Regions from separate parts of the Salinicoccus roseus genome, predicted to be linked through region 3. Evidence: predicted binding sites of a transcription regulator. Region 3 holds the regulator's gene; each other region holds the start of a gene.

Region 1 (10,249 bases), on a different contig from region 3:
GAAATCCTCTACTCCGTATTTGCCGTCTGTGCCGCCAAGGCCAGATTGGCGCATTCCTGCATGGTATCCCTGAACAGCCTCGAAGTTTTCACGGTTGACGTAAGTTTCACCGAACTTCATCTCATTGATGACACGCATCGCTTCGTTCAGGTCCTCCGTGTAAACTGATGATGAAAGTCCATATACGGTATCATTGGCTTTTTCAATGGCCTCATCCAATGTGCTGAACGTTGATATCGGCAACACCGGCCCGAATATTTCATCCGTCATGATGTCGGACTCATGTGTAACATCTGTGAGGATCGTCGGTTTATAGAAGAATCCTGCGTCGACATCTGCGGCTTCTCCACCCGTAACCACTTTTGCACCAGATGAAACTGCATTCTGCACCATCTCATCCACTGTTTCCAGACGGTCCTGATTGACGAGGGGGCCGAGATCCGCCTCCTTGTCTTTGCGTGGATCTCCGAATGTCTGCGCTTCAAACTTCTCCTTGAGCTTACGGGTCAGTTCCTCAGCAACACTCTCATGGACATAGACACGCTCCGCATTTGTGCAGGCTTGCCCATTATTGGCAAGCCTTGAAGTCGTGATCTCTTCTGCCGCAAGATCGAGGTCTGCATTTTCAGTCACTATGGCGGGCGCCTTGCCACCGAGCTCGAGATTCACTTTTGTAATGTTCTGCGCCGCTGCCTCCATCACTTTTGTACCGGCGGTGATGCTGCCTGTCATCGTCACCATGTGCACGTCCTTGTGTGAAGCCAGGGCATTGCCGATTTCAGAGCCTGCACCTGTTACGACATTATATATGCCTGCAGGAACCTCTGACATCTCATCTACGATTCTGGTGAATTCCATCGTCGTGTTCGGTGTATGCTGACTCGGCTTTATTACAACGGTACAGCCGGTCATCAGTGCAGTGGCCACTTTCCGTGCCAGGATGAAGACCGGGAAGTTCCACGGGATGATCCCGGCCACTACGCCGATCGGCTTCTTGTAGACAAGGATGTTCTCATTGGACCTGTCACTTGGAACGATATCGCCTTCGATTCTTCTCGCCCATTCGGACATGTATTCGAAATAGTCTATCGCCAGATCCACTTCACCGCTTGCCAACTCGTAATCCTTCCCCTGCTCTTCCTGGAGCAGATCTATGAAAGTCTCTCTTCTTTCGGCGATCTTCTCACCCATCTTGCGTACAATCCTGCCCCGCTCGATGTTCGGCACCTGCTCCCATGCAGGCTGGGCCTGGGAAGCAGCTTCCACTGCCCTGTCCACATCTTCTGATGTGCCTTTAGGTGTCCTGGATATCACTTCCTCGGTCGCCGGGTTGATGATGTCGATCCATTCGTCTCCGGTCGAGGATGTATATTCGCCATTTATATATATTTGATGGTCCTTCACAGTATCTCCTCCTAGAGTATTGTTGGAACACTCTTCCCGTATGCTGCAAATATGAAACAACACCAGAGAATATAAAAGGCTGCCATCCCTTTCGGGACGGCAGCCTCCATTTATATACAAGTGCGAAACTAGCCTTTCACAACTGCAATCTCTTCGTCTTCCAACTGTACTCTCACATTATCTATAGTCTCTTCCTCCAGGATGAGGTCGGTCAGCTGATCTTCTATCTTATCCTGGATAACCCTGCGGAGCGGCCTTGCACCGAACCGTTTGTCATAACCGAGCCGTGCAAGTTCACGCTTGGCTTCATCAGTGATTGTGATGCTGATGTCGTTCTCCTCGACAGTCTCCTGAAGTTCTGCAAGCATCAGGTCGACGATTTCAATCAGGTTGTCTTCAGTCAATGCATTGAAGTTGATGATTGAATCGAAGCGGTTCAGGAATTCAGGCTTGAAGTAGTCGCTCAAGTTGTCCAGCGTCGATACGGATTCATGCTTGTCCGGATTGAAGCCGACGCTTGCTGTATTCACGCCAGTTCCTGCGTTGCTCGTCATGATGATGACGGTATCCTTGAAGCTGACCGTACGGCCATGGGAATCTGTCAGATGACCATCTTCCATGATCTGCAGGAACATGTTCTGTACATCCGGATGGGCTTTTTCTATCTCATCCAGCAGAATGATGCTGTAAGGGTTGCGGCGGACCTTCTCAGTCAGCTGCCCCGCTTCTTCGTGTCCGACATATCCCGGTGGTGAACCGATGATCTTGGACACTGTATGCTTCTCCATGTACTCACTCATGTCGAGCCTGATCATAGATTCACGGGAGCCGAAAAGCTCTTCAGCCAGTGCCTTTGTCAATTCCGTCTTACCGACACCCGTCGGTCCGACAAATAGGAATGACCCGATTGGACGATGCTTGGACTTCAGCCCGGCACGGCTGCGGCGCACAGCTTTGGCCACCTTGCCGACCGCCTCCTCCTGTCCGATGACCTTCTTGGCAAGTTCACCTTCAAGATCCCGCATCTTCTTCTGTTCATCGGCCTGAAGTTTCGTTACAGGAATGCCCGTCTTCTCTTCGACGATCAATTGGATGTCTGAAACTTCGACATCGAGCACCTGTTCCTTATCCTTGGCCTTCTCAAGCTGCTTTTCAAGCTGTATTTCCTGATACTTGAGGTTTGCAGCTCTTTCATACTCTTCACGCTCAGCTGCCTCCTCTTTTTCCCGGGCGATTTCATTCAGACGCTGCTGGATGGAGTTCGAATCGCTTTCCGCATTAGAGAGGTTGAGGCGTGAGCCGACTTCATCCATAAGGTCGATTGCCTTATCCGGCAGGAAACGATCCTGGATATAGCGGTCACTTAGTGTAACGAATGCATGGATGGCATCGTCGGAGTAGCGTACTTCGTGGAATTTTTCGTAACGGTCCTTAATCCCCTGGAGAATCTGCTCCGCTTCGTCCAGTGTCGGCTCTTTTACGAGGATCGGCTGCAGACGGCGTTCAAGGGCCGCATCCTTTTCAATCTGGCGATACTCCTTAAGTGTCGTCGCACCGATGATCTGCACTTCACCACGTGCCAATGCCGGCTTCAAAATGTTGCCTGCATCCATCTGTGAACTTTCCGCTGTCCCTGCACCGACGATCTGGTGGATCTCATCGATGAACAGGATGACATCCTTGCGTTCCTGAAGCTCAGCAATCAGCTGCTTCATGCGCTCTTCAAATTGACCGCGGATGCCTGTATTCGCTACGAGTGATGCCACGTCAAGAACGTAGATCTCTTTATTGGTCAGTTTGGCAGGAACTGCCCCTTCGGTGATCTTGAGTGCCAGACCTTCAGCAATAGCGGTCTTACCGACACCCGGCTCACCGATCAGTACCGGATTGTTCTTATTCCTTCTGTTCAGCGTTTCGATGACACGCTTGATTTCCGTATCACGTCCGATGATCGGGTCTATGTTGCCTGCCCGCGCTTCATCGGAAACGTTCTTGCCAAGCTGATCCAGCAGACCATCGCCTCCGGCAGCCTGTTTCTGTCTTGTTCTTGTTCCGGCCTGGCCGTTGCCATTCCCTTGAAACTGCTTATCATTGGACCCTGAATTTTCGAAAGGAGACCCCGAAAAGAAATCACCGCCGCCCATCATCTGGCCTCTGATTTCACGGAAACATTCATTGCATAAGTGGACTTGTGTCTTCTGGTTATTGATGTTCATTGCCAAATTGACATTCGCATCATTGATACCACAATTTTGACATTTCATGAATAGATTCCTCCTTCATTTTAATATATATACGTCTCATTTATATTTGACTTTATTTGACTATAAAAGCATTATAAAACCTATGGAACATTGATTCAACAATACTGCTCATTGATATATCTAAAGTCAAAGCCATAAAATAATAAATTACTGACTAACTTTGACCTTAATTATATTATACATTGACCTTATTTGACTTTCAAGCATTTGATCCTCTATACCAAAAAAAATAGGACTGCATACAGCCCCTTTCTGCTCATCGCCAGAATGTATCCACCCCGTCCTTATCTTCAATGTTAAACTCGATGATCCTCTTCAGGAGCGCATAGTCCACTTCCCAATCCTCTGCCTATGATCACTGTCATCGATTCCACTGATGAATTCTTCAAATACCGCCATCTTCATTCCCCCTGCTTTTAAATTTTTTCTTCATTAAATTAGTTCATTTTCATTTATAAATATACCCTTTTAATGGTATAGTACACTAAACGTATATTTATGTAAGCGTTTCCATTATATTAAAGGGGTGTGTTAAAATGAAGAGAAATGTAGATCATGCAACGGAAGCTGTTTGGGCAGGGGAGAAGGCGTACCGGGTACATGGCGCCAGCCAGGTGCCGGTCGTGAACAGCGTCGCCTATAACTACGACGACCTCGACCATTGGTATCAGGTGGCCATCGGAGAAGAAGACGGCCATATCTATGGGAGAAATACGAATCCGACCGTCGCTTCATTCGAGGACAAGATCAAGCAGATGGAAGGTGCTGAAGCGGCTACAAGCTTTTCCACCGGGATGGCTGCAATCAGCAACACCCTGCACACCTTCCTCCGTCCAGGGGACCGTGTCGTCAGCATCAAGGACACATACGGTGGAACAAACAAGATATTCACGGAGTTTCTGCCGAAGCTCGATATTGAAATTGAGCTGTGTGAGACAGGCAACCATGAAGCGATGGAAAATGAAATCAAAAAAGGCTGCCGGCTAATCCATCTTGAAACACCGACCAACCCGACTGTAAAGATTACTGATATCGAAAGGATCGCAGAACTTGCCAGGGAGCAGGATGCCCTGCTTGTCGTGGACAATACATTTGCAACTCCAATTCTGCAGAACCCGCTGTCACTTGGAGCCGACCTTGTCGTCCACAGTGCCACGAAATTTCTGGGCGGACATGCAGATGCACTCGGCGGGGTGCTGTGCGGAAGAAAGGACCTTGTCGAGCAGGTCTTCCACTATCGTGAAATCAATGGTGCCACAATGGACCCCAATGCCGCCTACCTGATGATCAGAGGAATGAAGACATTGGATCTCAGGGTCTGGAAGCAGACCGAAAACGCAGGCAGGCTTGCTGAATACCTTTCCGGCCACCCTGCTGTGGCTGAAGTATTCTATCCGGGACTTGAGAACCATCCGAACCATGAAATCGCAAAAAAACAGATGAAAGGATTCGGCAGCATGTTCAGCTTCTCCCTGCATGGCGGGATGGAAGCTGTCAAAGAAGTGCTGCCACGGCTTGAATTCGCAAACAGGGCAGCCAACCTGGGCGCCGTCGAAACAACAGTCGGACCGGCCAGGACGACCAGCCATGTGGAATCCACTCCGGAAGAGCGGGCGGAACTCGGAATCGCTGAAGGCCTCATCCGTTATTCTGCAGGCATAGAATCATTCGACGACTTGAAGCAGGACCTTGAAAATGCGCTGCAGGCACTCAACGTGTCCAATGCCCAATCCTGACCCTCCACATCCTGCCTTTTAGCAATAATCCACAGACAAAGGGGAGAGGCCCATGTTCTCCAAAGAAGAATATGATATCAGAATGAACAATACGAAACAGAAGATGCTGCAGTATGGGGTTGAGGGTTTGATCATATCCAATCCCTCAAACATGTATTATCTGACGGGATACGATGCATGGAGCTTCTATGTAAATCAGGTCGTCCTGGTCTTCATCGATATGGACGAACCCATATGGATCGGCCGGCAGATGGATGCCAGTGGAGCAATGATGACGACATGGATGAAGGAATCCAGCATCCGCTTCTATCCCGACAATTATGTACAGTCGACCATCAGGCATCCCATGGATTACGTGGCTGAAGTACTGATCGAATGCGGCCAGGATGATAAGAAGATCGGTGTCGAAATGGATTCCTTCTACTATACGGCAATGTGCCATGAACGTCTGCAGATCGGTCTCCCCAATGCCGAGCTGAAGGATACCGGCAACCTGGTGAGCTGGGTCAGGGTCCTTAAAAGCGATACAGAAATCAGCTACATGAAGAATGCTGCACAGATTGTGGAAAAGGCCATGCAGGCCGCATACGACACCGTCAATATCGGTGTCCGGGAAAATGAAGTAGCAGCGGCCATTACACATGCCCAGATCTATGGCAGCGATGATTTCGGCGGCGACTATACTTCCATGGTCCCCATGTTACCTGCCGGAAAGATGACCGCCAGTCCCCACATTACATGGTCGGACAGAAGATATATCGAGGGGGATATACTGACACTAGAAATTGCCGGATGCTATAAACGGTATCATACGCCACTGGCCCGCACCATGATCCTCGGTAAAGCCCCTGGGCACGTGCAGGAGGTGGCAGATGTAATAAATGAAGGCATCAATGAAACGCTCTACCACATGACCCCGGGCACTACAGCCGAAGAGGTGAATGAGGTGTGGACCCGCACCATCGGCAAGCACGGATATGTGAAGAACGCCCGTATCGGATACTCCATCGGACTCAGCTACCCACCCGACTGGGGGGAGCATACCATCAGCTTCAGGGCGGGAGACCACACCATGCTTCAGCCGAACATGACCTTCCACCTCATGCCCGGCCTATGGTTCGACAACTTCGGTGTCTCCATCACCGAATCGGTCTATATCACAGAAGGCGGGGCAGAGACTTTCGCCTCCTTCGACCGCAAGATTTTCGAAAAGACGGCGGAATAAAAAACAGCCTCCAGTTCAAACTGGAGGCTGTTTCTCTTTTGTCTGATTATAGATGAACCGTCACATCTGCATCTTCACGAAGCTCTGAAGCGAGGTTCTGTGCAGCCATTGTTTCCTTCTCCATCTTCACCTGGTCTTCAAGCTGCGGCTTGATCTCTTCAAAGGAAGGGACTTCCCCTTGGCCCGATTCTTCCTGCTGCGCCGTCATCTGATCATACATTGCCTGAAGTTCTTCCTCTGTAGGGTCAATTTCGCCAGTCTCTTCTTCGATCATCTTCGTGATTTTACTATCCGTTTCAATCTGGGATATCACTTCTTCTTTTGCCATGCCCTGCTCTTCAAAGGCAGCGAAGAGCTCATCTTCAGATTCGAATCCATTCTGTTCGACCAGCTGTCCTACGATTTCATCGACTTCCTCTTCAGAGGCACTCATATCACGATTGTCCACTTCCTGGATGAAGAGCCTCTGACTGATCATGCCATCGAGGATGTCTTTTTTCATCTGATCCTGGTCGATTTCTTCACCGGTCATCTGCTGCTGCATCGCTGCCGACTGGAATTGATTGGTGTATGTCTGCTCGAATTCTTCCTTCGTGATTTCCTCACCGTTCACTTCAGCAACGACATCCGGTATGCCTTCAAGATCCGGTTCCGGCATTTCAGGATGTCCTTCACCCTGCTCTGCTTCAGCAGACTTATCACTATTTTCAGAAGCTGCTTCCTCATTATTGCCTGATGCCGCTTCCTCCTGTGTTTCCGTTTCTTCATTTGTATTTTCTGCAGATTCATCTCCGCCACCACATGCTGCCAGAACAGCCAAGGATGTGCCGAGGGATAGGCTGAATAATAATTTCTTCATAAAATCATTTCTCCTTCTAATACATATTGTCCGTTATTTTATCACATCCTTATGAAATGTAAATTTATAAGATGGGGAAAACCTGAAATTCCTCTTGAAATGTGGCTATAAATTGTCTGACTTCAACGATAAGGCCACGCACCTCTAATTCTCAATAGTGAACCTTTCCTCCCATGAATCATTGTACAGTTGATATCTTACAGCCCTGTATGCACACGCTCCTGTCCGGAACCTTTTCATTTCCGCTTCAAACATCCTTTCGGGTGGATAGTTAGTCCACATCTTCTTCCCTGCAGTCTTCAATGTGATATGTATAGGCCATAACTGATGCATTAATAGACGGATACCCTAAATGTCCTGCGATATACGCCGCAGATCTTCTAAAGACGCCACTCCACATTCATTTATGTCTTTCTTCATTTTAAGGCATTAAAATAACCTCTAACGGCCTGGACCGAAGAGGTTATTTCCAAGTACTATATACTATTCCACTGTGACGGACTTCGCCAGGTTGCGTGGCTTGTCGACATCGTTGCCGCGGTGCAGTGCTGCATAGTATGCGATGAACTGGTATACGACTACAGATACGAGTGGTGTAAGCATCTCATGGACACGCGGGATGACATATGTGTCGCCTTCCTGGTCCAATCCTTCCATGGATACCATACACACTTTGGCGCCGCGTGCTTCTACTTCCTGCGCATTGCCGCGGATGTTCAGGTTCACTTTCTCCTGTGTAGCGAGTGCAAAGACCGGGGTGTTCTCTTCAATCAGTGCAATCGTACCGTGCTTGAGCTCCCCGCCGGCGAATCCTTCTGCCTGGATATAGGAGATTTCCTTGAGCTTGAGGGCGCCTTCGAGTCCGACATAGTAGTCCATCGTCCTTCCGATGAAGAATGCATTGCGCGTCGTCTCAAGGTACTCGTTGACGATCTGCTCAATCGCGGGCGCATCGTCAATGATGGCCGTGATGGCCGTCGTGACTTTGGCAAGTTCCTGCATCAGGTTGATTTCCGTACCCTTGTCAAGCTCCCTTGCCGCTACCTGGGCCAGGATGGAAAGGACGGCAATCTGAGCTGTATAGGCCTTCGTTGAAGCGACGGCAATCTCAGGTCCCGCATGCAGGGTGAGTGTCTGGTCTGCTTCCCTTGAAAGCGTGGAGCCCGGTACGTTCGTCACTGTCAGGGATTTGTGGCCAAGCTTCTTGATTTCAACCAGTACGGCACGGCTGTCTGCAGTCTCACCGGATTGTGAGATGAAGATGAAGAGCGGTTTCTCCGACAGCATTGGCGTATTATATACGAATTCCGAAGCGACATGTACTTCCGTCGGCACACCTGCCCATTTCTCAAAGAATTCCTTGCCGATCAGACCTGCATGATAGCTGGTTCCGGCAGCGATGACATAGATGCGGTCGGAGTCCTTCAGCTGGTTGATGATTTCGGCATCGATCTTGAGGTTCTCGTCTTCATCCTGATACTCCTGGATGATCTTGCGCATTGCAGCCGGCTGATCGTTGATCTCCTTGAGCATGTAGTGGTCATATGTGCCCTTCTCGGTATCACTTTCATCGATTTCTGCAATATATGATTCCCGATCCACTTCTTTGCCGGTCTTATCCTTGATGATGATTTCATCTCTCTTGAGCAGTACGACTTCGCCATCCATCAGTTCGACGAATTCATTCGTCTGCTGCAGCATCGCCATGGCATCGGAAGTGATGACATTGAAGCCATCGCCTCTGCCGAGCAGCAGTGGGGATTTGTTTTTTGCAGCATAGATGACATCCGGCTCTTCCTCATCCAGCAGCCCAATTGCATATGAACCGTGGAGGATATCCAGTGTCTTAGTGAATGCTTCTTCTGTAGAGAGGCCTTCCTGTGCGAACTTGGACATGATTTCAACTATGATTTCAGTATCAGTACTTGAAACAAGTTCCACATCAGGAATGTGCTCCTGTCTGACCTGTTCATAGTTTTCGATGACGCCATTATGGACAAGCGTGAAACGTCCGTCAGCACTCTGATGCGGGTGTGCATTCTTGACGTTCGGCACACCGTGTGTCGCCCATCTTGTATGGCCGATGCCCACTGTCGCATCAAAGTCCATATCCACCTTTTCACGCAGATCCTTGATCCTTCCCTTTTCCTTGAAGACTTTCACTTCATTTTCATCCCTAACCCCGATGCCTGCAGAGTCGTAGCCACGGTACTCCATCTTCTCAAGCCCGTACAGCAATATTTCCTTCACATCTTTATTTCCAATATATCCAACGATTCCACACATTAAAAAACGCCCTTTCTCTCTCTTATTATATTTAGTTATCTTTTGCCAGTGCTCTGTCCCGTCGGTCACCCGATGGCTTTAACAGCTGGCCTTACGAATACTTCAGTATCCGGGACAGTATCCGCCGATGATCGATCACTGTCCTCCTCGTCAGCAAGCCGATGCTTGCCCAGGCGCTATTCCGATTTATAGTATACCTATACCCTACCCTCCTTATTCTTCACCATCCACATTGTAAGGGATACCAGTCCATACTTCAATAGAATCATGCATTTATCATATATTTTGGAAGAAAAAACCTCCAACCCGGAAGTTGGAGGTTTTTGTCATCATTAGTCGAGACCCATTTCTGCCTGGACCACTTCAGCGATGTCATTGCTGTATTGTCTTGCCAGTTCTTCCGTCTCCGCTTCCACCATTACGCGGACGAGCGGTTCCGTGCCTGACGCTCTGACGAGGACGCGGCCGTTGCCGT
Region 2 (10,249 bases), on a different contig from region 3:
CGGCTATGATGTCGAAGCCTATGGAGAGGTCGAAGCGGCTTTCGGCGGCGCTGAAGCATTCCGCGACCTGATCGATGCCGCACATGGACGGGATATGGAAGTCGTCGTCGATATGCCGGCCACAATGGCCGATGGCTACACGGCACTTGAAGATCCCGAGCTGAATGCACTCCAGCAGAGCTATTATGATATGATCGACGCCGAATTCATAGACTTCACCAATGCGGACAACCAGACGCGGTACAAGGAGATGGCCCAGGCGTTCGTCGACGAATATGATGTCGATGGAGTCAGCATGACCCTCGTGCAGGATGGCATCGATGCCGAAACCTTCATGCCTGAAGGCGTGACGACCTACGGCATCATCCCCGGGGAGGGGATGTCTGCAGAAGGGTTCGACCATGTGAACGACCCTGCCATAACCAATCAGCTGACTGAATCATTCAGTACGACGGACCGGGAGATTCCCGAACATCCGACCGACGGCACACTTTTGCTTGCCGACCATTGGTTCAGCGAACGCTTCACAAAGTCTGCGGTGGAAGAGAACATGTTCCCCGGCACCCGCATCAGCCAGCTCACGGCTTATCTGTATGCATATCCGGGGCCGATCGCCTTCCAATACGGAACGGAAGTCGCACTGAATGGGGACGACATACCGCACGTTCACCGTCAGATGGACCTCTGGACCGACCAGGAGGTCGTGGACTACATCGAGTCGCTCAATAACGTGCTGTCGCAGCACCCGAACATGTTTGAAGGGGAAAGGGAGATACTGAAGAACGAAGATGGACATTATGTCCAGAGATACTATACTTCCGATGTTGATTTCATACTGAATCTGAACGACACGTCGGTTACGGAAAATGCCGAAATCCCGATCGAGTCCCAGGATGAAGGAAAGATGCTGAGCGGGCTCCTGATCGGTGACCTTCTGCGCAGCAGCGACATGGAGGATGATGCCTTCCTGGCAGTGCTTGACCGCGAAGAGACGGAACTCTATGCCGTAATCGAAGAAAGAGGATTCAACAACGGCTATATATACGCCGGGCTCCTCATCTTCGGCGGGTTCGGAATCTTCATCTGGATTGTTGCGAGAAGAGGAAGAAGAAGCGGGGAATAATTCGTTATTAATAATATAACCCCCTCCGGCTGGAGGGGGTTATATTTTATTCATGTATTTTCTTCATTTTCTCTATCGCCTTATATCCGATCATGTTGAGCACGCTTTTCGGGCTTGAGTATGGCGGGGAGTAGGCGACTTCGATGTTGGCAAGGTCCATGGCGGTCCCGCCGAGGCGGATATGGGCCGACAGGATGTCGATGCGCTTGTCGACGCCTTCGGTACCGACGACGACTGCACGCAGTATCTTGCCGTCATCCTTGCCCACATAGGCGCGGACATGGATCGGTACACTGTCCGACATGTACCCGGCCTTGTTCTTCTGCCTATGGTCCACAACAAAGTGCGGATAGTCCGCAAGCTCCGGCTCGGTCAGGCCGAGCGTAGCGATATCGTAGTCGAAGAAGCGGATGATGTTGGTGCCGAGCAGCCCCTCGAAGCAGACGGAACTGTCACCGCTGATCTGGTTGCTGATGACATATGCCATCCTGTGGGCACCCCATGCGAGTGCCACATGGACCGGACGGTCCACGTGATGGTAGTTCGTTTCGATCGCATCCCCGACGGCATATACCCCTTCCTTGTTGGTGCAGCCATGCTTATCTGTGCAGATATAGCCTTCATCATTCAATATGATGCCTGATCCTTCAAGGAAATCAGTGCGCGGTGTGATGCCGATGCCTGCGATGATCATCGGAGCCTCGATCTTTTCACCGTTTGAGAGGGTCGCAGTATCACCTGAAACCTCCACAATTTCCGTATCGAGCTTCACATCGACTCCCCGGGATTTGAGCTCCTCCATGAAGAAATCGCTCATATCGGACTCGAGCGGCCGATAGATTTCCGTGTCCCGGTGCACAAGCGTCACCTCGATGCCTCGGTGGACAAGGTTCTCAGCCATCTCAAGGCCGATGTACCCGGCACCGACGACGACGGCACGCGTGATGTTCTTCTCTTCGATGTGGGCCTTGATTTCATCCAGGTGCTCCAGGGAATGGAGGACGAATGCCTGGGGCACATCAAGCAGTGCTGGAATGAGGCGCGGGGAACCACCGGGGGAGAGGATCAGGTAGTCGTACGCTGCATCGAACGTGCGGTCATTTCTGATATCCTTCACCTGTACCGTCCTGTTATCCGGATCGACTGCCGTCACCTCATGGAATATTTCGACGGTGACATCGCGTTCCGCAAAACTTTCGGGTGTCGCCGCGACCAGCTGGTCGCGCTCTTCGACTTCTCCGCCGATGTGATAGGGCAGGCCGCAGTTGCCGTAGCTGATGTCGCGGCCCTTCTCATAGATGGTGATGTCGATTTCCGGATCGATCCTTCTGAGCTGTGCGGCTGTCGTGGCGCCTCCGGCCACGCCGCCTACAATAATAACCTTTCCCATGCCTACACCCCTTCATTGAAATAGAACATTGCTACCGTGCCATTGCCCGTATGACTGCTGATCGTCGGCCCTATTGTACTGATCCTGACGTCAGTGATGGTGGTACCGTCCAGTATCTTCTGCTTCAGCTGCTCCGCCTGCGCTTCCGCATTGGCCTGGGTGATATGCACCTCACGGGTGACATTGTCGGCGATCAGGTGCTTGACCATGCTGCTGTGCACCTTCTTGGTGCCACGGTGCTTCTCGAGCGGGACGAGTTTCCCCTCTTCAACATGGAGCAGCGGCTTGATGTTGAGCAGGCCGCCGAGGAATGCCTGTCCTTTCGACAGACGTCCCCCCTTTGCCAGATAGTCGAGATCGTCGACTGTGAAGAAGTGGCGGATGTCCTTGACATCCTTTTCGACTTTGGCAATAACCTCATCTTTGGACAATCCTGATTCCACATAGCCATGGGCACGCTCCACAATCAGTCCGAGGCCATAGCTTGCAGCCTTCGTATCGATGATGGTGATGTCCGCATCAGGGTGGTCATCCAGAATCGTATCCTTTGCGATTACGGCACTCTGGTATGTGCCCGAGAGTTCGCTCGAGAAGGCGATGTAGAGTACAGGTTCCCCGCGTTCCACGTATTTCTGGAAGACCTTGGTGAAATCCTCAGGGTTCGCCTGGCTCGTCAATGGACGTTTGCCTTCTGAAATGGCATCGAGCACCTCCGTACTTGAAATGTCGAACTGGTCCAGGTAGTCCTTGTCATCAATCGTAATCTTCAGTGGAATCATTTCTATCTCCATCCTGTCCAGTTCCTCCACGGAGATATCTGAACAGCTGTCTGCGATCAACTGCATATCATCTGCTCCTTTCTTTGTTATAGATTCAATTTGAAAAAGTCGTTCAGGAACTGGCCGATGCCTTCGTCATTATTGGTGTCGGTCATGTAGTCGGCCACTGTCCTGATTTCATCGATGGCATTGCCCATCGCCACCCCATGCTCGACATAGCGGAGCATTTCGGTGTCGTTGTCCTCATCGCCGAAGGCGATCGTGTACTTCTGGTCTATGCCGAGGTAGCCCCGGCAGTAGTCGACGCCGACCGCCTTGTTGATGCCCTTCTTGACGATCTCGATGACCGGATAGGGCGCACCCCAGCGGCGGTGTTCGATCGTTTCGGCGAACAGGTCATCCAGTGCCTGCCTTATGGCCGGCACTTCCGGTTCCTCAGCCTGGATCAGTATGGTCGTCGGGCCCGATTCGATGTTCTGGGTCAGGTCACCGATCTTGACCTGCGGGTTGCCCATGCTGAAGGCCTCGAAGAGCACCTCGTCATGGTAGTGGATATAGACATTGTCCTTCACTTCGGCGATGATGTTCTGTATGTTCAAATCCGGTACACGCTTGACGATCTCCTGGGCGACTTCCAGGTCGAGTTCCTCATGCACTGTCTTGAAGTACAGATCCTGGGGATGGTGGACGAAGGCGCCGTTGAAATTGACGATTGGTGTATTCATGCCCAGTTCCCGGTAGTAGGGTTCGCTTGCTCTATAGGGGCGGCCGGTCGAAATCATGATTTCATGGCCGCGTGTCTTCAGTTCGAGTAGTGTTTTTTTGGTGAATGGGCTGATTGCCTTGTCGTCGTTCAGCAGCGTCCCATCCAGGTCCAAACATATAAGATGCTTTTCCATTACGGCAAATCTCCTTGTCAACATTCATAAAACTATCATAACTATCATATCATTTATGTTTATATCGTGTAGTTTTTTTGATATATTATATAGTATATACTCTAAAAGGAGTGAGATAAATGGATAAAGCAATGGAAGAAAGCATGATGGGTGCCCTTGAGAACGTCATCGACCCGGAACTCGGCATCGATATCGTCAACCTCGGACTCGTCTATGGTGTACATCTTGATGAAGATGGCAACGCAGGTGTTGAAATGACACTTACCTCCATGGGCTGCCCGATGGGACCACAGATTGTGGACCAGGTCAAAACTGCACTCTCCGAACTTCCTGAAGTCAAAGAGACGGAAGTCAACATCGTATGGAATCCGCCATGGGACAAAGATAAAATGAGCCGTTACGCCAAGATAGCACTCGGTGTGAGCTAGGCCGGCATATAAGCAAATCCCACAACCTGAAGGTTGTGGGATTTTTTTGTGTCCGGTGTGTACTGCCGGGGTATGGATGATATTGTATGGACCATATCCTACAGGATGAACAGATGATACAGGATGGCGAATGAACCGAGCGCAAAACAGTAATAGGTGAAGATTGCAAGGTTCCCGCGCTCCATGACCCCCTGAAGCCACTTCAGGCCGAAGTATGTGGCGATGATGCTGGCGATGAATGCAAGCGCATAGGGAATGGCCAGCGATATGATCTCGGGGTCGTTCACGAGGTCCCCGACGGAGATCAGTGCCGTGCCGAGCGATACGGGGATGTAGAGCAGGAATACGAACCTGAGGGCGTTCTTCTGGTTCATGCCTACAGCCATTGAACCGACGAGTGCGGCACCGCTGCGGCTCACGCCTGGCATCAGTGCAACGCACTGGGCCAGCCCGACGATGATGGCATCCTTGATGCTCAGGTCGCCGTCGCGCTTCACGCCCCGCTTGTTCTTGATGAACCAGAGTGCGAGGCCGGTGATGAACAGCATCAGTCCGACGGTCAGCATAGAGACGTTGTCCCCGATGACGTCCTTCAGCAGGATGCCGAAGACACCGACCGGAATGGTGGCGATGATGAGATAGATGGTATAGCGGAAGTCCTCGACGGCTTCCTCATCCCGCGCCCCTTTGAACAGGAAGCGGCTCAGATTGACCACGATTGCAGTGATATCCTGGCGGTAGATGAAGAGTATCGCAATGAGTGATGCGGTATTCAGCAGTATTTCGAACGACAGGCCCTTGGCCTCTATCCCGAAAATTTCCCGGGCGATGACGAGATGGCCGCTGGATGATACAGGAATCGGTTCAGTGAACCCCTGCAGCAGCCCCAAAAATATGTAACGGATAATTTCCAAAATATCCATGATTCAACCTCCTATGAAACCCTAGGATATAATATAAAATAAATGTCGGATAAAAGCTATCAATTACTTGAAAATAAATGCAGTGGGTGTATAATATAGTTAAAGGTCAAAAAAGGTCAAACATTTTGAGGCGGTTTGAATAAAGCTGCTCCCATTTTAGAACAAGAGGTGATGAATATGGATATCAACAGGATGACGTACACGGTACAGTCCATCATCGAAAGGGCACAGTCGATTTCCGTCGACATGAAGCTCCAGTCGATCGAAGTGGAAGCCGTCATGAAGGCGCTCTTCACCATAGATGAAAGCATGGCACGGGATGTACTGGAACGGGCCAACATCGATGTGGATGCACTGCTCACGAAATATGATGAAAAACTGTCGAAGTACAATGTGGTCAAGGGAGACAATGTCCAATATGGGCAGTACATGTCGAACGGCTTCACACAGGTCGTGAACAGGGCAGAGAAGATCATGGGCGAAATGAAGGATGAATACATCTCGGTCGAACACATGCTCATGGCAGGCATCGAGACGGAACCGATCCTGAAGGAGACCGTCGGAAACAAGAGTGAAGTGATCAGGGAGATCATCAACAAAGTAAGAGGGGGAAATCATGTGACAACACAAAATCCGGAAGTGCAATATGAAGTTTTGGAAAAATATGGACGTGACCTCGTCGAGGAAGTCCGGAGCGGCAATGTGGATCCCGTCATCGGGCGCGATGAGGAAATCCGCAACTCCATCCGCATACTGAGCAGAAAACGCAAGAACAACCCGGTCCTGATCGGGGAGCCGGGCGTCGGCAAGACGGCGATCGTGGAAGGGCTCGCCCAGCGCATCGTGCGCAAGGACGTCCCGGACAGCCTGCTTGATAAGACGATATTTGAACTCGATCTTTCTGCGCTTGTCGCCGGTGCGAAGTACCGCGGTGAATTCGAGGAACGCCTGAAGGCCGTACTCAAGGAAGTGAAGGAGTCGGAAGGGCGGATCATCCTCTTCATCGATGAGATCCATATGCTGGTGGGCGCCGGCAAGACTGAAGGTGCGATGGATGCCGGCAATATGCTGAAGCCGATGCTCGCCCGAGGGGAACTCCACTGCATCGGGGCCACCACACTGAATGAATACCGCGAATATATCGAAAAGGACTCCGCCCTGGAACGCCGTTTCCAGAAGGTACAGATACCGGAGCCCGATGTCGAGGATACGATTTCCATCCTCCGCGGGCTCAAGGAGCGCTATGAGGTGCACCACGGGGTGCGGATCACCGATCGCGCCCTCGTTGCAGCGGCTGAACTGTCCGACCGGTACATTACGGACAGGTTCCTGCCGGATAAGGCGATCGACCTGATGGACCAGGCGAGTGCCACGATACGGACGGAGATGGGCTCGAATCCAACCGAGCTCGACCAGATCAACCGCCGCGTCATGCAGCTTGAAATCGAAGAGCAGGCCTTGAAGTCGGAGGATGATTCCGTATCAAGGACACGGCTTGAAGAGCTGCAGAAGGAATTGTCCGAAGGACGTGAAGCCCAGCAGTCCCTCGCTCAGCGTGTGGAGAAGGAGAAGGGGCAGATCCAGAAGGTCAACGATAAGCGTGAAGAGCTCGACCGTACACGGCAGGAGCTCGAGGAGGCCGAAAACAACTATGAGCTTGAAAAGGCCGCAGAACTCCGGCACGGCAGGCTGCCGCAGCTCGAGCGTGAACTCTCAGAGCTGGAAGCGGCCCTCCAGGAGGAAAGCGCCGGTGAGAACCGCATCATCCGCGAAGTGGTGACGGAGGATGAAATCGGCTACATCGTCAGCCAGTGGACCGGTATACCGGTAACGAAGCTCGTCGAAACCGAAAAGGATAAACTGTTGAAGCTGTCCGATATACTTCATGAACGTGTAGTCGGGCAGGATGAGGCGGTTGACCTCGTTGCCGATGCTGTTATAAGGGCACGGGCCGGCATCAAGGATCCGAACCGGCCGACCGGCAGCTTCCTATTCCTCGGCCCGACCGGTGTCGGCAAGACGGAACTCGCTAAGACGCTGGCGGCGACGATGTTCGATTCCGAGAAGCACATGATCCGCATCGATATGAGTGAATACATGGAACGGCATGCCGTCTCCAGGCTCATCGGTGCACCGCCGGGATATGTCGGACATGAGGAGGGCGGCCAGCTGACGGAAGCCATCCGCCGCCAGCCGTACTCCGTCATCCTCCTGGATGAAGTGGAGAAGGCCCACACGGATGTCTTCAACATCCTGCTCCAGCTGCTGGACGAAGGCCGCCTGACGGATTCGAAGGGAAGGTCGGTCGACTTCAGGAATACGATCATCATCATGACATCGAATATCGGCTCGAACCATCTGCTCGATACGGTGATGCAGGATGGGGAGATCTCCGAAGGTACGAAGGACATCGTCATGAAGGAGGTCCATCAGCACTTCAAACCTGAGATCATCAACCGCATGGACGACATCGTCATCTTCAGTCCGCTGTCCAGGGAGAACATGAAGCTCATTACAGACAAGCTGATCAATGACCTGAACAGGCGCCTTACAGACCAGCATATGACCGTTGAAGTCACTGATGCGGTCAAGGACTGGATATCTGAAGAGGCCTACGAACCGCAGTTCGGTGCACGTCCGCTCAAACGCTTCATCCAGCGTCACATAGAAACACCGCTTGCAAGGAAACTAATTGAAGCGGATATGTCGGAAGGCATCAATGTAAAGATAGACTACCGAGACGGCGCGCTGCAATTTGATATGTAGATCAGTTTTATCCAAGCTGTCCCTCTGATGAGGGGCAGCTTTTTTTCTGCATATATCTCAGTTGATGAAAATCATTCTATAAGTTTAAATTTACAATATAATTTGAATTATCTGTAAAATTATAATAAAATTGATTCAAGTCCTACTGCTTTTACAGCATAGCCCCCGACATTATGTTTACACCTTTTTTATCCATCAAATCCTGAATTTGACACAGAGCATCACTCCTGTATACTAACGTTGTACATGTTCATGGCTAGGGAAAGATAACCAACTTACTAGGAGGAGATTCTTTTGAAGAATTACGCATTAGTACTTATGCTTGGGCTTGTTCTCGTACTCGCAGCCTGCGGTAATGGAGGCTCGGAAGACAGCGGGTCCGGAGAAGGAGAATCCGGTGGAGAATCAGGAAAGCTTGCTGAACTTCAGGATAGTGGCACAGTGAACATCGGATTTGCGAATGAACCGCCTTACGCTTATGAGGATTCAGAGAGTGGAGAACTTGAAGGGGCTGCAATAGACATAGCGACAGCGGTGTTCCAGGAAATGGGCATCGACAATGTGGAAGGGCACCTGACGGACTGGGGCGAACTGATTCCGGGCGTACAGGCCGGACAGTATGATGTCATCACTGCAGGTATGGCGATCCTGCCGGACCGTTGTGAAAATGCACTGTTTGCAGAACCTGAAATGCAGTACGGTGAAGGGCTCGTGGTCCAAGCGGGCAACCCGCAAGATATCCACAGCTATGCGGATATCGCAGAAAATCCTGACGTGACGGTGGCACTTATGGAAGGAACGACACAGTTCGACTTCCTCGATCAGGAAGGTGTAGATCCAAGCCAGATCATGTCGGTCGGAGACATACCTGCACAGCTTTCAGCTGTCCAATCCGGTAACGCGGATGTGACAGCGGCGACTGAAGCAACGCTCAGGGCAGCATATGAATCACTGGACAGTGACGATGTGGAGATCGTGGAAGATTTCGAACAGCCCGATATCGAGGGCATCCCAAGCTTTGGTGCAGCAGCATTCAACCTTGAGGATGAAGAGCTCCGCACTGCATATAACGATGCACTCGAAACGTTGAAGGAAGATGGCACAATCGATGAGATTCTCGATGAATCCCAAGGCTTCACTGCAGAAAACAACAGAGTGGAAGTCGGAGAAGTGACAACCGAGCAGCTGTGTGAAGGCGAATAATCTTTTCAGGTCCAGTCATTCCTTTGGAAATACTGGACCTTTTTATTGGCAGATAAGGAGTGAGGAAAATGTTTGATACTGGGGTGAACATACTGACCTACCTGTCCCAGGGTGCATGGACGACCATCAGCATATTTCTGGTGGCCACGTTCTTCTCTTTCGTAATGGCATTCATCGCCGGCCTTTCACGGTTGGCGAAAAATCCATTCATTCGTGGCTTCACTACATTATATGTTGAAATCTTCCGGGGGACTTCGCTGATTGTCCAGCTCTTCTGGCTCTATTATGCAGTGCCGATGCTGTTCAATATCGATCTTGGAAGCAACTGGTGGGTAGGGGTCATTGCCATTGCACTGAACTATGGGGCATATATGTCCGAAGTCGTCAGAAGTTCCATACTTTCCATCGACAAGGGCCAGACGGAGGCGAGTGTCGCATTGAACCTTTCAAGGTTCCAGCGCATGAGGCATGTAATACTGCCCCAGGCACTCAGGCTGATGCTGCCCGAGTTCGGCAACTATTCGATACAGATACTTAAAGGTACGGCCCTCGTCTCGCTGATCGGCCTGACCGACATACTCTACTACGGGGACATATATCGGTCATCCAACCTTTCAGAAGGGCCGCTGGCCTATTTGATGGTACTGGTGATGTACTTCATCATCGCACTGCCGCTCATCTGGCTTTCCAAAAAAGGTGAGAAAATCTCCAGGAGAGGGGTGGCGAGCTGATGTCAGC
Region 3 (10,249 bases):
TTTTTCGTCATCGAGTGATATGGAGATCTTCGTCTCCTTTGTTGCTCTTTCCTTCTTGATCATATTGATTGCTCCATTCTTTGATTAATTGGTTGATCTGGTCGTAGTCCTCCGGCCGGATCACCGAGTATCTGACGACATCCCCGAGCGGTGCGGCATCATACATCCTTGGCTGGTAGCCGTTCTGGAGAAGGTATGTACCGAGGGAACGTGCACGCCTGCCGTATGTGAAGATGAAGTTCGTATGTGATTCGATGATGTTTATTTTACCAGATACCTGGCTGAATGCTTCGGCAAGACGCGCTTTCGAGTCAAGCTGGTAGCGCACGAATGCATCGAGGGCCGCCCCATCCCCGAATATCCTGCTCGCCAGATTCAACGACAATGAATTGACGGGGTAGGGGTGGTTGAGCCGGGTGATCTTCCGGAATGTCTCGCCTTCTGCGATGGCGATGCCGACCCTGAGTCCGGCGATGCCGAACATCTTGCTCAGCGTCCGGATGATGAGCACGTGGCTTCCTTCCGGCCGCTTGTAGGCGTGTGCGAATTCAAAGTATGCCTCATCAAGGACGAGGTAGCCGCCGACGCCCTTCATGGCATCGGCGAGCGCTTTCAGTTCGCTGTCGGCGAACATCTGGCCTGTCGGGTTATGGGGCACCGATATGAGGAAGAGGGACGGTTTCTTCTCTTCGACAGACCGGATGACCTGATTAAAGTCGAACTGGAAATCTTCGTTGCAGGGGACGGTATATACAGGTACATCCACCTGTTGGGCATATTCATGGTACATCACGAAATCCGGGGCGAGTGTCATGACGCCGTTCTGTCCGAGCGTCATGATGGCCTTCTGGATCCACTCATCCGAGCCGTTGGCGACTTCGACTGTACTGCTGTCTATGCCGTAGTAGTCGGCATAGAGCTGTTTGAAGCGTGTGATTTCATTGCTCGGGTACTCATGGATGTGCGTTTCTTTGACGACTTCTGCGATCGCCGCATCACTGAGCGGGGAGATCGGGCTTGTATTGCGGTCCATGTGGATCATTTCATCACTCCGTTCGGATCCGTAGGGATTGGTAGTGGGCGTCCAGCTGTTCGCGTTTCGCGACGGTCTTCGCCGGTCCGGCGATTTCGGTATAGGTCTCCTGCCCGAGGGAGATGACCGCATGGCTCGTCATGAAGTCGTTCACGTTGAGCCCATGGCTGAATCTGCCCGTCCGGTCGGTCGGCAGTACATGGGAAGGGCCTGCAGCGTAGTCCCCGATGGCTTCCGGGGAGTAGTAGCCGTTGAATACGGCACCGGCATACCTGATGTTGCGGATGATCATGTCGGCATCGCGGTGCTGGATGGATACGTGCTCTGGAGCGATATGATTCACCATATCGAGCAGTGCCTCCCGGGAATCCACGACTGCATAATGGTTGTCCCTGATGGATGCACGGATGATTTCGCTGCGCGGCTGTGCATCGATCAGCTCCTCGAGGCGGTCTTCGATTTCCGATATGACTGCTTCGTCCTCACTGAGCAGGAATGTCCGTGCATTCCGGTCATGCTCGGCCTGGGCGAACAGGTCATAGACGATCGCATCGACATGGACGTCCTGGTCCACATAGATGAGTATTTCACTCGGTCCTGCAATCATGTCGATGCCGACTTCGCCGAAGAGGAGGCGCTTGGCCAAGGCGACATAGTAGTTGCCGGGGCCGACGATCTTGTCGACCTTCGGAATGGACTCCGTGCCGTAGGCGAGCGCGGCGATGGCCTGGGCGCCGCCGACGGTGTAGACATCCTCCACGCCGCATATGTAGAGGGCGGCGAATGTGATGTTGTTCTCATCGAAGGTGGGGGTGGTGACGTGGATTTCCCTGACGCCTGCAGCGAGCGCAGGCACGACGGTCATCAGTACGCTTGACGGATAGAGCGCCGTACCGCCCGGCACATAGACGCCGATCTTCTCGATCGGGTGGTAGACGTACTGGAATTCTCCATCATCCCTGTCTTCATACTTGATGCTCTCCTGGTAGCGTTCGATGCGCGTGCGGATCGTCTCAAGCGCCGTCTTCTCCTCATCGGATATGGCATCATAGCTCGCCTTGAGTGCCGATGCAGGCACTTTGAAGGATTCCGGCTTCCTGCCATCGAACTTCTCCGTGTAGTCCAGGAGGGCGGCATCCCCTTCCGTGCGGACGCGTTCGATGATGTCCATCACATCCTTATAGCCGTCGAACCCCGTGCCGGCACGCTTCTGGTCGAATATCTCCCTGAATTCCTGGGCATTCATTCGATCACCCCGATTTCCTTGATGAAGTCATATATTTCGTCCTCTTTCGTATAGAAGGTCCGTTTGTTCGCAATGAGCCGTGCATGAATGTCCATAATCTTCTCGTGCTCGACGAGTCCATTGTCCCTGAGCGTGCCGCCCGTCTGGACGATATCGACGATGCCGTCCGAGAGTCCGAGCAGCGGTGCAAGCTCCACCGAGCCATTCAGGTGGATCAATGAGACATCCTGCCGCTTATTCTTGAAATACTCATGGGCAATGTTGGTGTACTTCGTCGCGATGACCCTGAATTCCTCCTGGTCGGGCAGGGCAGCCACGGAGAAGTGGCAGTCGCCGAACGGCAGCTGGGAGACATTCAGTATGTTGAATGTGTCTTCGGTGATGATGTCGGAGCCGACGATGCCGAGGTCCGCCACGCCGCTTTCGACATAGGTCGGGACATCCGGCCCTTTGGCGAAGATGAATTTTACATTGTCGACGATGGTGTAGAGCGAGCGTGTCTCGCCATCCAGGGCACGGATATAGTTGTTCAGGTCATTTTCGTTCATATATTTGAGAAAGTCCTTGAAAAGCCGGCCTTTCGTAAGTGCGACTGTAATCATAGCAATCCTCCGTTAGATAGGTTTACCGCAATGCCGAAAGCGCTACTGTTGTATTCCCCGCCGCTCAGGAGCGGATAGTCGTGATCCAGGAAGGCCTGGAAATAGAAACCATTGTAGTACGACTGGGGAGATCGGAATGACAGGTCGAGAATGAATTTCATGCCGTAGCCTTCAAGCGCCTGCTTCAGCCTGTCGATGAAGCGCATGATGTCACTGTCGCCGAACTCGGCATTCACAAGATCCATCTGATCGCTCACCTTCGCCGAAAGCAGGATATAGAGCGGGTGGGTCTGGCCGAGCTGTTTTTTGAGTTCGGACAGGTTCTTTTCATGGACCAGGTTGCGTATGCCGGAATCAAGGTCATACTTGTCGATGTAGAGGTCGAGCAGCGTATCATCGTTGACCACGATCGAATGGAACTTCTCGCCATATCCTTCTGTGACGAACGACAAGTGCATGTCGATGCTCGCCAGTATCTCCTCATCAGTGGGGCGGTAGAGTTCAACGCCTGCCTGGTGGAATGTCTTGTAGTTCCTCACCACGGGGCCGAAGTACCCGAAGAAGCGCTGGCTGAGGTGATAGTCCTCACTGTAGTTGAGCAGGGAGCGCGTCCAGTCGCTGCGGATAGAGAAGAGCTGTTCGTTGCGCTCGAAGATGATGGTCGAGGAATGGTGGCGCTTGTCGTCGATATTGAAGGGCTCCACCATATTCATGTCGACCAGCTGATAGTTTTCATCGGCAAGCAGTTGTGTATAATCCTGTGCAAATTTCAGGCGTCGGATGATCAAATCATTTTTCATACCATATCTCCTTTAATGCTTTAGCGTAATAAAGAATAATCAATAAATCTGATATTAACAAATTAAATTGGTGATGACAAGAGATTTCCGACAATTTTGTTTAACACTTTAAAACGCTAAAGTGATTTGATATGATAATCGTATTAATGGGGGGAAACATATGCAGATAGACAAACTGAGAGGCAAGGAGCTTGATGACCTCTTCGAAGGTATATTGAAGCTTGAAACGGTTGAGGAATGCCATCACTTTTTCGATGACCTCTGCACCACAAATGAATTGGTTTCACTGAAGCAGCGTTTCCAGGTGGCGAAGATGATAAAGGAGGGGCAGACGTACTCGAAGGTCCAGAATGAAACAGGTGCCTCGAGCGCTACGGTGTCCCGGGTCAAGCGCTGCCTGGACTACGGCAGCGACGGGTATCATATGATCATCGACAGGATGGACTGAATGACCTTAACTTGGTTAAGGTCATTTTATTTTAATTAGGCATAATTATTAATTTTACATATACCACTACTGCTGCAAGCCATATCATATCTAATAGGAATGATAGTTTCCTCGAAGTAACCTTGTGACAATCAGTACTATTCATATCTGCAAAAAATATGACAATTTCCTTTAAGGTGTTGGATTTCATAATATGAATTTGTAATCTTTTAGATGTATTATCCGTACTGCCTAAACAGAGAAAAATCTATGGGATAATTTAGTTTTATTGTTGGCTCTCGTATTAAGGGAGGAGAAAGTGTGCATGAAAAAGAATCTGCTTTCCAAAGGAGTAATCCATGCTTAAAGTGAATGGCTTTCATTATGCTTATGATAGTAGCTATCCTGTTTTCATCTGATATTGCTTCTTATATTCTATTTTTTGTTGTTTATTTCAGTATCCAAGGGTTAGTAAATCTAAAGAAGGAGTTAGATATGAAAATCGTAGTACGGATTATTAATAGTGCAGCTGCTTCGATTGTGACGACTTTGATTATTTTAACAGTCAGTTTCTTGATATTGCTGTTTTCAAGTGCAGAACTTGGGTATCGGACAGCATATTTTGGCGCTGTATTCTTCAATAGCGCACCCACGTCCTCAGATACTATAGGTATGACTTTTGGAATCAATAATGTAATACCCATTATCGTTACAGTTGCCATTTTCACAGTAGTTTATTATTTCGTTCTTCAATTGATTGCCAAAAATAGATGAATTGAATAGCAAAGAATATACCCCCGATTTTGAATAGCCGTTCAAAATCGGGGGTTTAGTTATCCTATACTACTCAAATGATTAAACATTATGATACTAAACGTCAATTATTTGAAGCGTATTCTTTATTTCCACAGCAAGGTCATCCGTGCGCCACTCGCGCGAGTAGCCGAGGCAGGGACATATAAATTGGATGCCATTTTCTTCAAACTGGTGGCGGAAGTGGACATGCCCCATGATACTGTAGTGGATCGGGAACTCCTTGTAGAAGGTGTCGAAATCGGATGTGCCGATGAAGGCATTGTAGAAATCGAACAGCCGATGCGGTGTCGGCACGGCGAAACTGCGGTGCGTCACCACGTGGGTCATCATGATGATGTTGCGGTCCCCGACCTCTTCAAGATCCTGCCGAACAGCATCAGCAAAGGTCTTCGACAATGCAGGGTCGTCCATCGGCCAGCTTGTCCGTACCTTATCCTGCCATGTGCCGCCATAGAATTTACCGGTCGCAATCTTCTCCCTGCTGAAGCGGGCATCGGCATAGGAATAGTCATACCAGCCGCTGTGTCCGACGATGGCCCAGTCGTCATCCAGTATGAGCGGGGTGGCGATCATGCTCTCAGGGTGCTCCCTGTAGAATCTGTATATATCGGCACTTGAGGTGTCCTCCGATTCCGGCTGCCAGTAGTCATGGTTGCCGGGAACGAAGCGGATATCGATTCCTGTCCGGACCATGAGCGAATGGATGAAGTTGGTGGTGATGCGATAGTCGCTGGAGATGTCCCCGGCGATGAGGAGCAGTTCAATTTTTCTTCTGTGGACTTCGTCTGCAAGCAGATGTTCAAAATCACTGATCGAGTAGCGTGCATGCCGGCGGTCGACATGCAGGTCGGAAATGATGCCTATTCTCATATTGATCTCTCCGTATGGTCGATTTATCAAGAAGTATCATGTAAACCCCGGGATGAAGTCAATCAAACCGTTCCCGGCCATAAAAGAAAGACAGGCTGGGAGGCCTGTCTTTCTACATATACAGTATCAATTTTAAGCGAAGAATCCGACGACTGCTGCAGTGAGCACACTGACCAGGGAAGCACCGTATACGAGCTTCAGGCCGAAGTGGGCCACTTTGTTGCCGCTGTCGTCATGCAGGCCTTTGACGGAACCTGCAATGATGCCGATGCTTGAGAAGTTGGCGAATGATACCAGGAATACCGAAATCATCGCCTGGGATTTGCGGCTGAACTCGTCCGCCATTCCCGTATAGTCGAGCATGGCGACGAATTCATTCGTAATCAGCTTCGTCGCCATCAGGCTGCCCGCCTGCTGGGCTTCAGACCAAGGGATTCCGATGAGGAATGCGATCGGCATGAAGATGTAGCCGAGGACGTCCTGGAATGTGATCTCCATTCCCGGGATGAGCAGGAACGCTTCGTTCAGGATGGCGATGAGTGCGATATAACCGATCAGCATCGCTGCAACGGTCATGGCGACTTTTGCACCATCCATGATGTAGTCCCCGAGTATCTGGAAGAATGATTTGCCTGCATCCGGGTTGTCATCGACATCGGCCGCATCTTCCGCATCCGTCACTTCATACGGGTTGAGGATGTGGACGATGACATATGTACCGAACAGGTTGAGTACGATCGCCGTAACGACATACTGTGGTTCGAGCATTGTCATATAGGCACCGACGATGGACAGGGATACGGAACTCATCGCCTGTGCAGATAGTGTATAGAGGCGGTGCCTCGGAAGGTGTGGCAGCTGGTTCTTCAGTGAAATGAAGACCTCTGACTGACCGAGGATCATGGATGCCGCACCGTTGTAGGACTCAAGGTAGCCCATGCCTGTGACCTTCGTCAGCAGGAAGCCGAGTCCGCGGATGATCAGCGGCAGCAGTTTGGTGAACTGCAGAATACCGATCAGTGCCGAAATGACGATGATCGGCAGCAGTACATTGAAGAAGAAGACATCTGCCGGAGAACCGTCTCCGAGTGTCGTCAGGTCGCCCATGACGAATCCGACACCTTCAGCGGCAAAGCCGAGCAGCGTGTTGAATCCGGCTGCCAGGAATTCGATGACGGCCTGGCCGGCGCCTGTGGAAAGAAGTATGAAAGCAAAAAGCAGTTGTATACCGAGCAGGATCAGAATGTTCTTCCATTTTTTGAAGGCAAGCTTGCGGTTGCTGCTCACAAGCCATGCGAGGAAGAAAGTGAATGCGATCCCGATGATACCCATAAGAATATTCAAGAATTTCACCTCATAAAAGATTAAGTTGTATTCATTATATAGCATGGCGTTATTGTCTGTATATGTAATCATGTGACAAAATCATCCCGATTCATTATAATGCAAACGTTTACAAAAATAAAGGGTGGATATAAAAAAACATTACATTTGCCATATTTGATTATAGGATATATAATTTAGTCAAAGAAGGTCAAAAGGGGTGATGTAATGCGCAACATGTCGGATATAATCGAACAATACCTCAAACAGCTGATTGAAGAATCCGGCGGTGAAGTCGTGGAAATAAAACGCGCGCATATCGCAGAGAAATTCGACTGTGTCCCCTCGCAGCTGAACTACGTGATAAAGACCCGTTTCACCAATGAACATGGCTACACCGTGGAGAGCAAGAGGGGCGGCGGCGGATACATCCGGATCACCAAGGTGGAGACCCACTCCAAATCCGAGTATCTGGCACGCCTGAAGCAGCTGATCGGCGACGGCATCTCTCAGCAGAATGCCAAGCACATCGTACAGTCGCTGATGGAGAACGAAGTAATTACAATGAAGGAAGCGAAAATCATAGATGCAGTACTGGAGAGGGAATCTCTGATGCTCGATCTGCCATACCGTGACCGCCTCCGTGCGAATATACTGATGAGGGTGATAGATGTCATTCTCTACACAGAGGAGTGATGAGATGAAATGTGAATCATGCAACGAAAGAGAGGCAACGATCCATATCTCAAAGGGCAATGGCTTCGAAAAGACCGAAAAGTTCCTGTGCGAGCAGTGTGCCAATGCCTCATTCGAGAATGACTTCAGTTATCCGGACGACAGCTTCAACATACAGAAGCTGCTCAAATCACTGTCCGAGCACCCATCCCTGCAGCAGACAAAACGGCGTCCGAAGCAGTGTGCGACATGCGGGTCCACCATCAACACCATCGTACAGATGGGGAAATTCGGATGCCCCGACTGCTATACCACTTTCGGCAGTCAGGCAGCCGACATCATCAGCCGGGTGCAGGCCCACCAGTCGGAGCATGTCGGGAAGGTGCCTGTGAAGGCGCGTGCCCAACTGAAGACGAAGAAGCAGCTCGAACAGCTGAAGGGTGAACTCGCAAAGCTCGTCGAAGCGCAGGAGTTCGAGGAGGCAGCGGTAGTACGTGATGAAATCAAGGCGCTGGAACAGGCAGGTGATGATGATGGGATATGATCACATCAGCCCGTGGATGCAGGAATCAGAGGAGCTGCCGGTTGAAATGTCCGCGCGGGTGAGGCTCGCCCGTAACGTGAGTCATCTGCCCTTCCCATACATGATGAAGGGAAATGATGCCATTGCGCCGGTGCTTGAGAAACTGGAAAAGACACTCACAGGCTACCGGCGTGTGGAGATGTCCGGCCTCCAGTTCGAGGACAAGGCGCTGCTGGTCGAAAAGCACCTGGTGAGCCCATTGTTTACGAAGCAGGGGCTGCTCAGTTATATTAGTGAAGACGAATCCGTTTCCATCATGGTCAACGAAGAGGATCACCTGCGCATCCAGACGATGGGCGTCGGCCTCCCGATGATGGATCTCTATAGAAAAGCGGATGCGATCGATGATATGCTGGAGTCGGAAGTCGATTATGCATTTGACGAAAAGTATGGTTACCTCACCGCCTGTCCGACGAATGTCGGCACCGGGCTGCGTGCCTCTGTGATGCTCCATCTGCCGGCGCTCACCTTCGGCAGCCGCATCCAGCCGCTGTCTGCAAATTTGAGCCGTTTCGGTTTCACATTAAGAGGTATATATGGAGAAGGATCCGTCCCGCTCGGACATATATACCAGCTGTCGAACCAGCTGACACTCGGGCAGACGGAAGAGGAGATCATCAACAACCTTGACGAACTGAAGGAACGCATTGTCGAAGAAGAGATGGAGATGCGCTCATGGCTTGAAAGTGAACATCTTCTCGAAGTGAAGGATTCGGTCTACCGCTCCTACGGCCTCCTGAAGCATGCCTACAGGATGCCATTGAAAGAAGCGGCAAAGTGTCTGAGCGATCTGAAGCTCGGCACCGACCTCAATCTGATTGAACTGGAAGGTTTCCAATTCCAGAAATGGATTCAACTTATTCAGCCAGCATTCATCAAGATGCGCCTGAATGAAAAAGATATAGAAATCACGTCCTTGGAGCATGCTGTTGAAGAAGAGCGTGCGGCTTTGATGAGACAATTACTAGGAGGGGAATAATATGTTATTTGGCAGACTGACTGAAAGAGCGCAAAAAGTGCTGGCCTATGCACAGGAAGAAGCAATCAACCTCAAGCATTCGAATATCGGAACCGAGCACCTGCTGCTTGGGCTCGTAAAGGAAAACGAAGGCATTGCCGCGAAGGTCCTCGAATCCTTCAACATCACTGAAGAGAAAGTGAAGGAGGAAGTGTTCAACCTGATCAACGAAGGCAGTGAACCTTCCTCTTCCATCCACTACACGCCGAGGGCGAAGAAGGTCATTGAACTTTCAATGGATGAAGCGCGCAAGCTCCACCATAACTTCGTGGGCACGGAGCATCTCCTGCTCGGCCTGATCAGGGAAAGTGAAGGCGTGGCCGCACGCGTGCTCTCCAACCTCGACCTGAACATCACGAAGGCCCGTGCCGCAGTCATCAAGATGCTCGGCAACCCTGAGTCATTCCAGCAGAAGGACGGCATGAAGAAGGACCACAATACACCAACCCTGGATTCACTGGCCCGCGACCTTACGCAGATTGCCCGTGATGAAATGCTCGACCCGGTCATCGGCAGATCCAAGGAGATCACCCGTGTGATCGAGGTGCTGAGCAGAAGGACGAAGAATAACCCGGTACTCATTGGTGAACCTGGTGTCGGCAAGACGGCGATTGCCGAAGGCCTTGCCCAGGCGATCATCAAAAACGAAGTGCCGGAGACACTGAAGGACAAGCGCGTCATGTCACTCGACATGGGGACCGTCGTGGCAGGCACGAAGTACCGTGGTGAATTCGAGGAACGCATGAAGAAGGTGATGGAGGAGATCCATAAGGCCGGCAACGTCGTGCTGTTCATCGATGAGCTGCATACACTGATCGGGGCCGGCGGCGCCGAAGGTGCAATCGATGCCTCCAAT

Evidence for each region. The regulator CtsR, encoded in region 3, represses protease genes until heat stress. The targets are predictions, from matches to a motif close to ATGGTCAATAAAGGTCAAACA.
Region 1: EDC33_RS07010 (ATP-dependent Clp protease ATP-binding subunit) is a predicted target of CtsR. The motif match lies at 3,712-3,732, and genes of this name have one in related genera.
Region 2: clpB (ATP-dependent chaperone ClpB) is a predicted target of CtsR. The motif match lies at 5,645-5,665, and genes of this name have one in related genera.

The regions. Positions count from the first base shown of each region.
Region 1 is NZ_RKQJ01000001.1:1,377,279-1,387,527, forward strand. It holds gene aldA (aldehyde dehydrogenase) at 1-1,404, opposite strand, end outside; gene EDC33_RS07010 (ATP-dependent Clp protease ATP-binding subunit) at 1,533-3,668, opposite strand; gene EDC33_RS07020 (cystathionine gamma-synthase family protein) at 4,205-5,404, shown strand; gene EDC33_RS07025 (M24 family metallopeptidase) at 5,457-6,629, shown strand; gene EDC33_RS07030 (SurA N-terminal domain-containing protein) at 6,676-7,488, opposite strand; gene glmS (glutamine--fructose-6-phosphate transaminase (isomerizing)) at 7,972-9,774, opposite strand; gene glmM (phosphoglucosamine mutase) at 10,107-10,249, opposite strand, start outside.
Region 2 is NZ_RKQJ01000001.1:1,131,225-1,141,473, reverse strand. It holds gene EDC33_RS05780 (alpha-amylase family glycosyl hydrolase) at 1-1,123, shown strand, start outside; gene EDC33_RS05775 (CoA-disulfide reductase) at 1,170-2,513, opposite strand; gene EDC33_RS05770 (DegV family protein) at 2,516-3,358, opposite strand; gene EDC33_RS05765 (Cof-type HAD-IIB family hydrolase) at 3,379-4,191, opposite strand; gene EDC33_RS05760 (metal-sulfur cluster assembly factor) at 4,311-4,619, shown strand; gene EDC33_RS05755 (undecaprenyl-diphosphate phosphatase) at 4,718-5,542, opposite strand; gene clpB (ATP-dependent chaperone ClpB) at 5,720-8,308, shown strand; gene ehuB (ectoine/hydroxyectoine ABC transporter substrate-binding protein EhuB) at 8,627-9,511, shown strand; gene ehuC (ectoine/hydroxyectoine ABC transporter permease subunit EhuC) at 9,580-10,242, shown strand; gene ehuD (ectoine/hydroxyectoine ABC transporter permease subunit EhuD) at 10,242-10,249, shown strand, end outside.
Region 3 is NZ_RKQJ01000002.1:357,351-367,599, reverse strand. It holds gene hisB (imidazoleglycerol-phosphate dehydratase HisB) at 1-63, opposite strand, end outside; gene EDC33_RS08860 (pyridoxal phosphate-dependent aminotransferase) at 8-1,042, opposite strand; gene hisD (histidinol dehydrogenase) at 1,047-2,279, opposite strand; gene hisG (ATP phosphoribosyltransferase) at 2,276-2,881, opposite strand; gene EDC33_RS08845 (ATP phosphoribosyltransferase regulatory subunit) at 2,878-3,681, opposite strand; gene EDC33_RS08840 (YerC/YecD family TrpR-related protein) at 3,842-4,129, shown strand; gene EDC33_RS08835 (hypothetical protein) at 4,604-4,882, shown strand; gene EDC33_RS08830 (metallophosphoesterase) at 4,979-5,794, opposite strand; gene EDC33_RS08825 (NupC/NupG family nucleoside CNT transporter) at 5,927-7,138, opposite strand; gene EDC33_RS08820 (CtsR family transcriptional regulator) at 7,346-7,813, shown strand; gene EDC33_RS08815 (UvrB/UvrC motif-containing protein) at 7,788-8,336, shown strand; gene EDC33_RS08810 (protein arginine kinase) at 8,290-9,354, shown strand; gene EDC33_RS08805 (ATP-dependent Clp protease ATP-binding subunit) at 9,356-10,249, shown strand, end outside.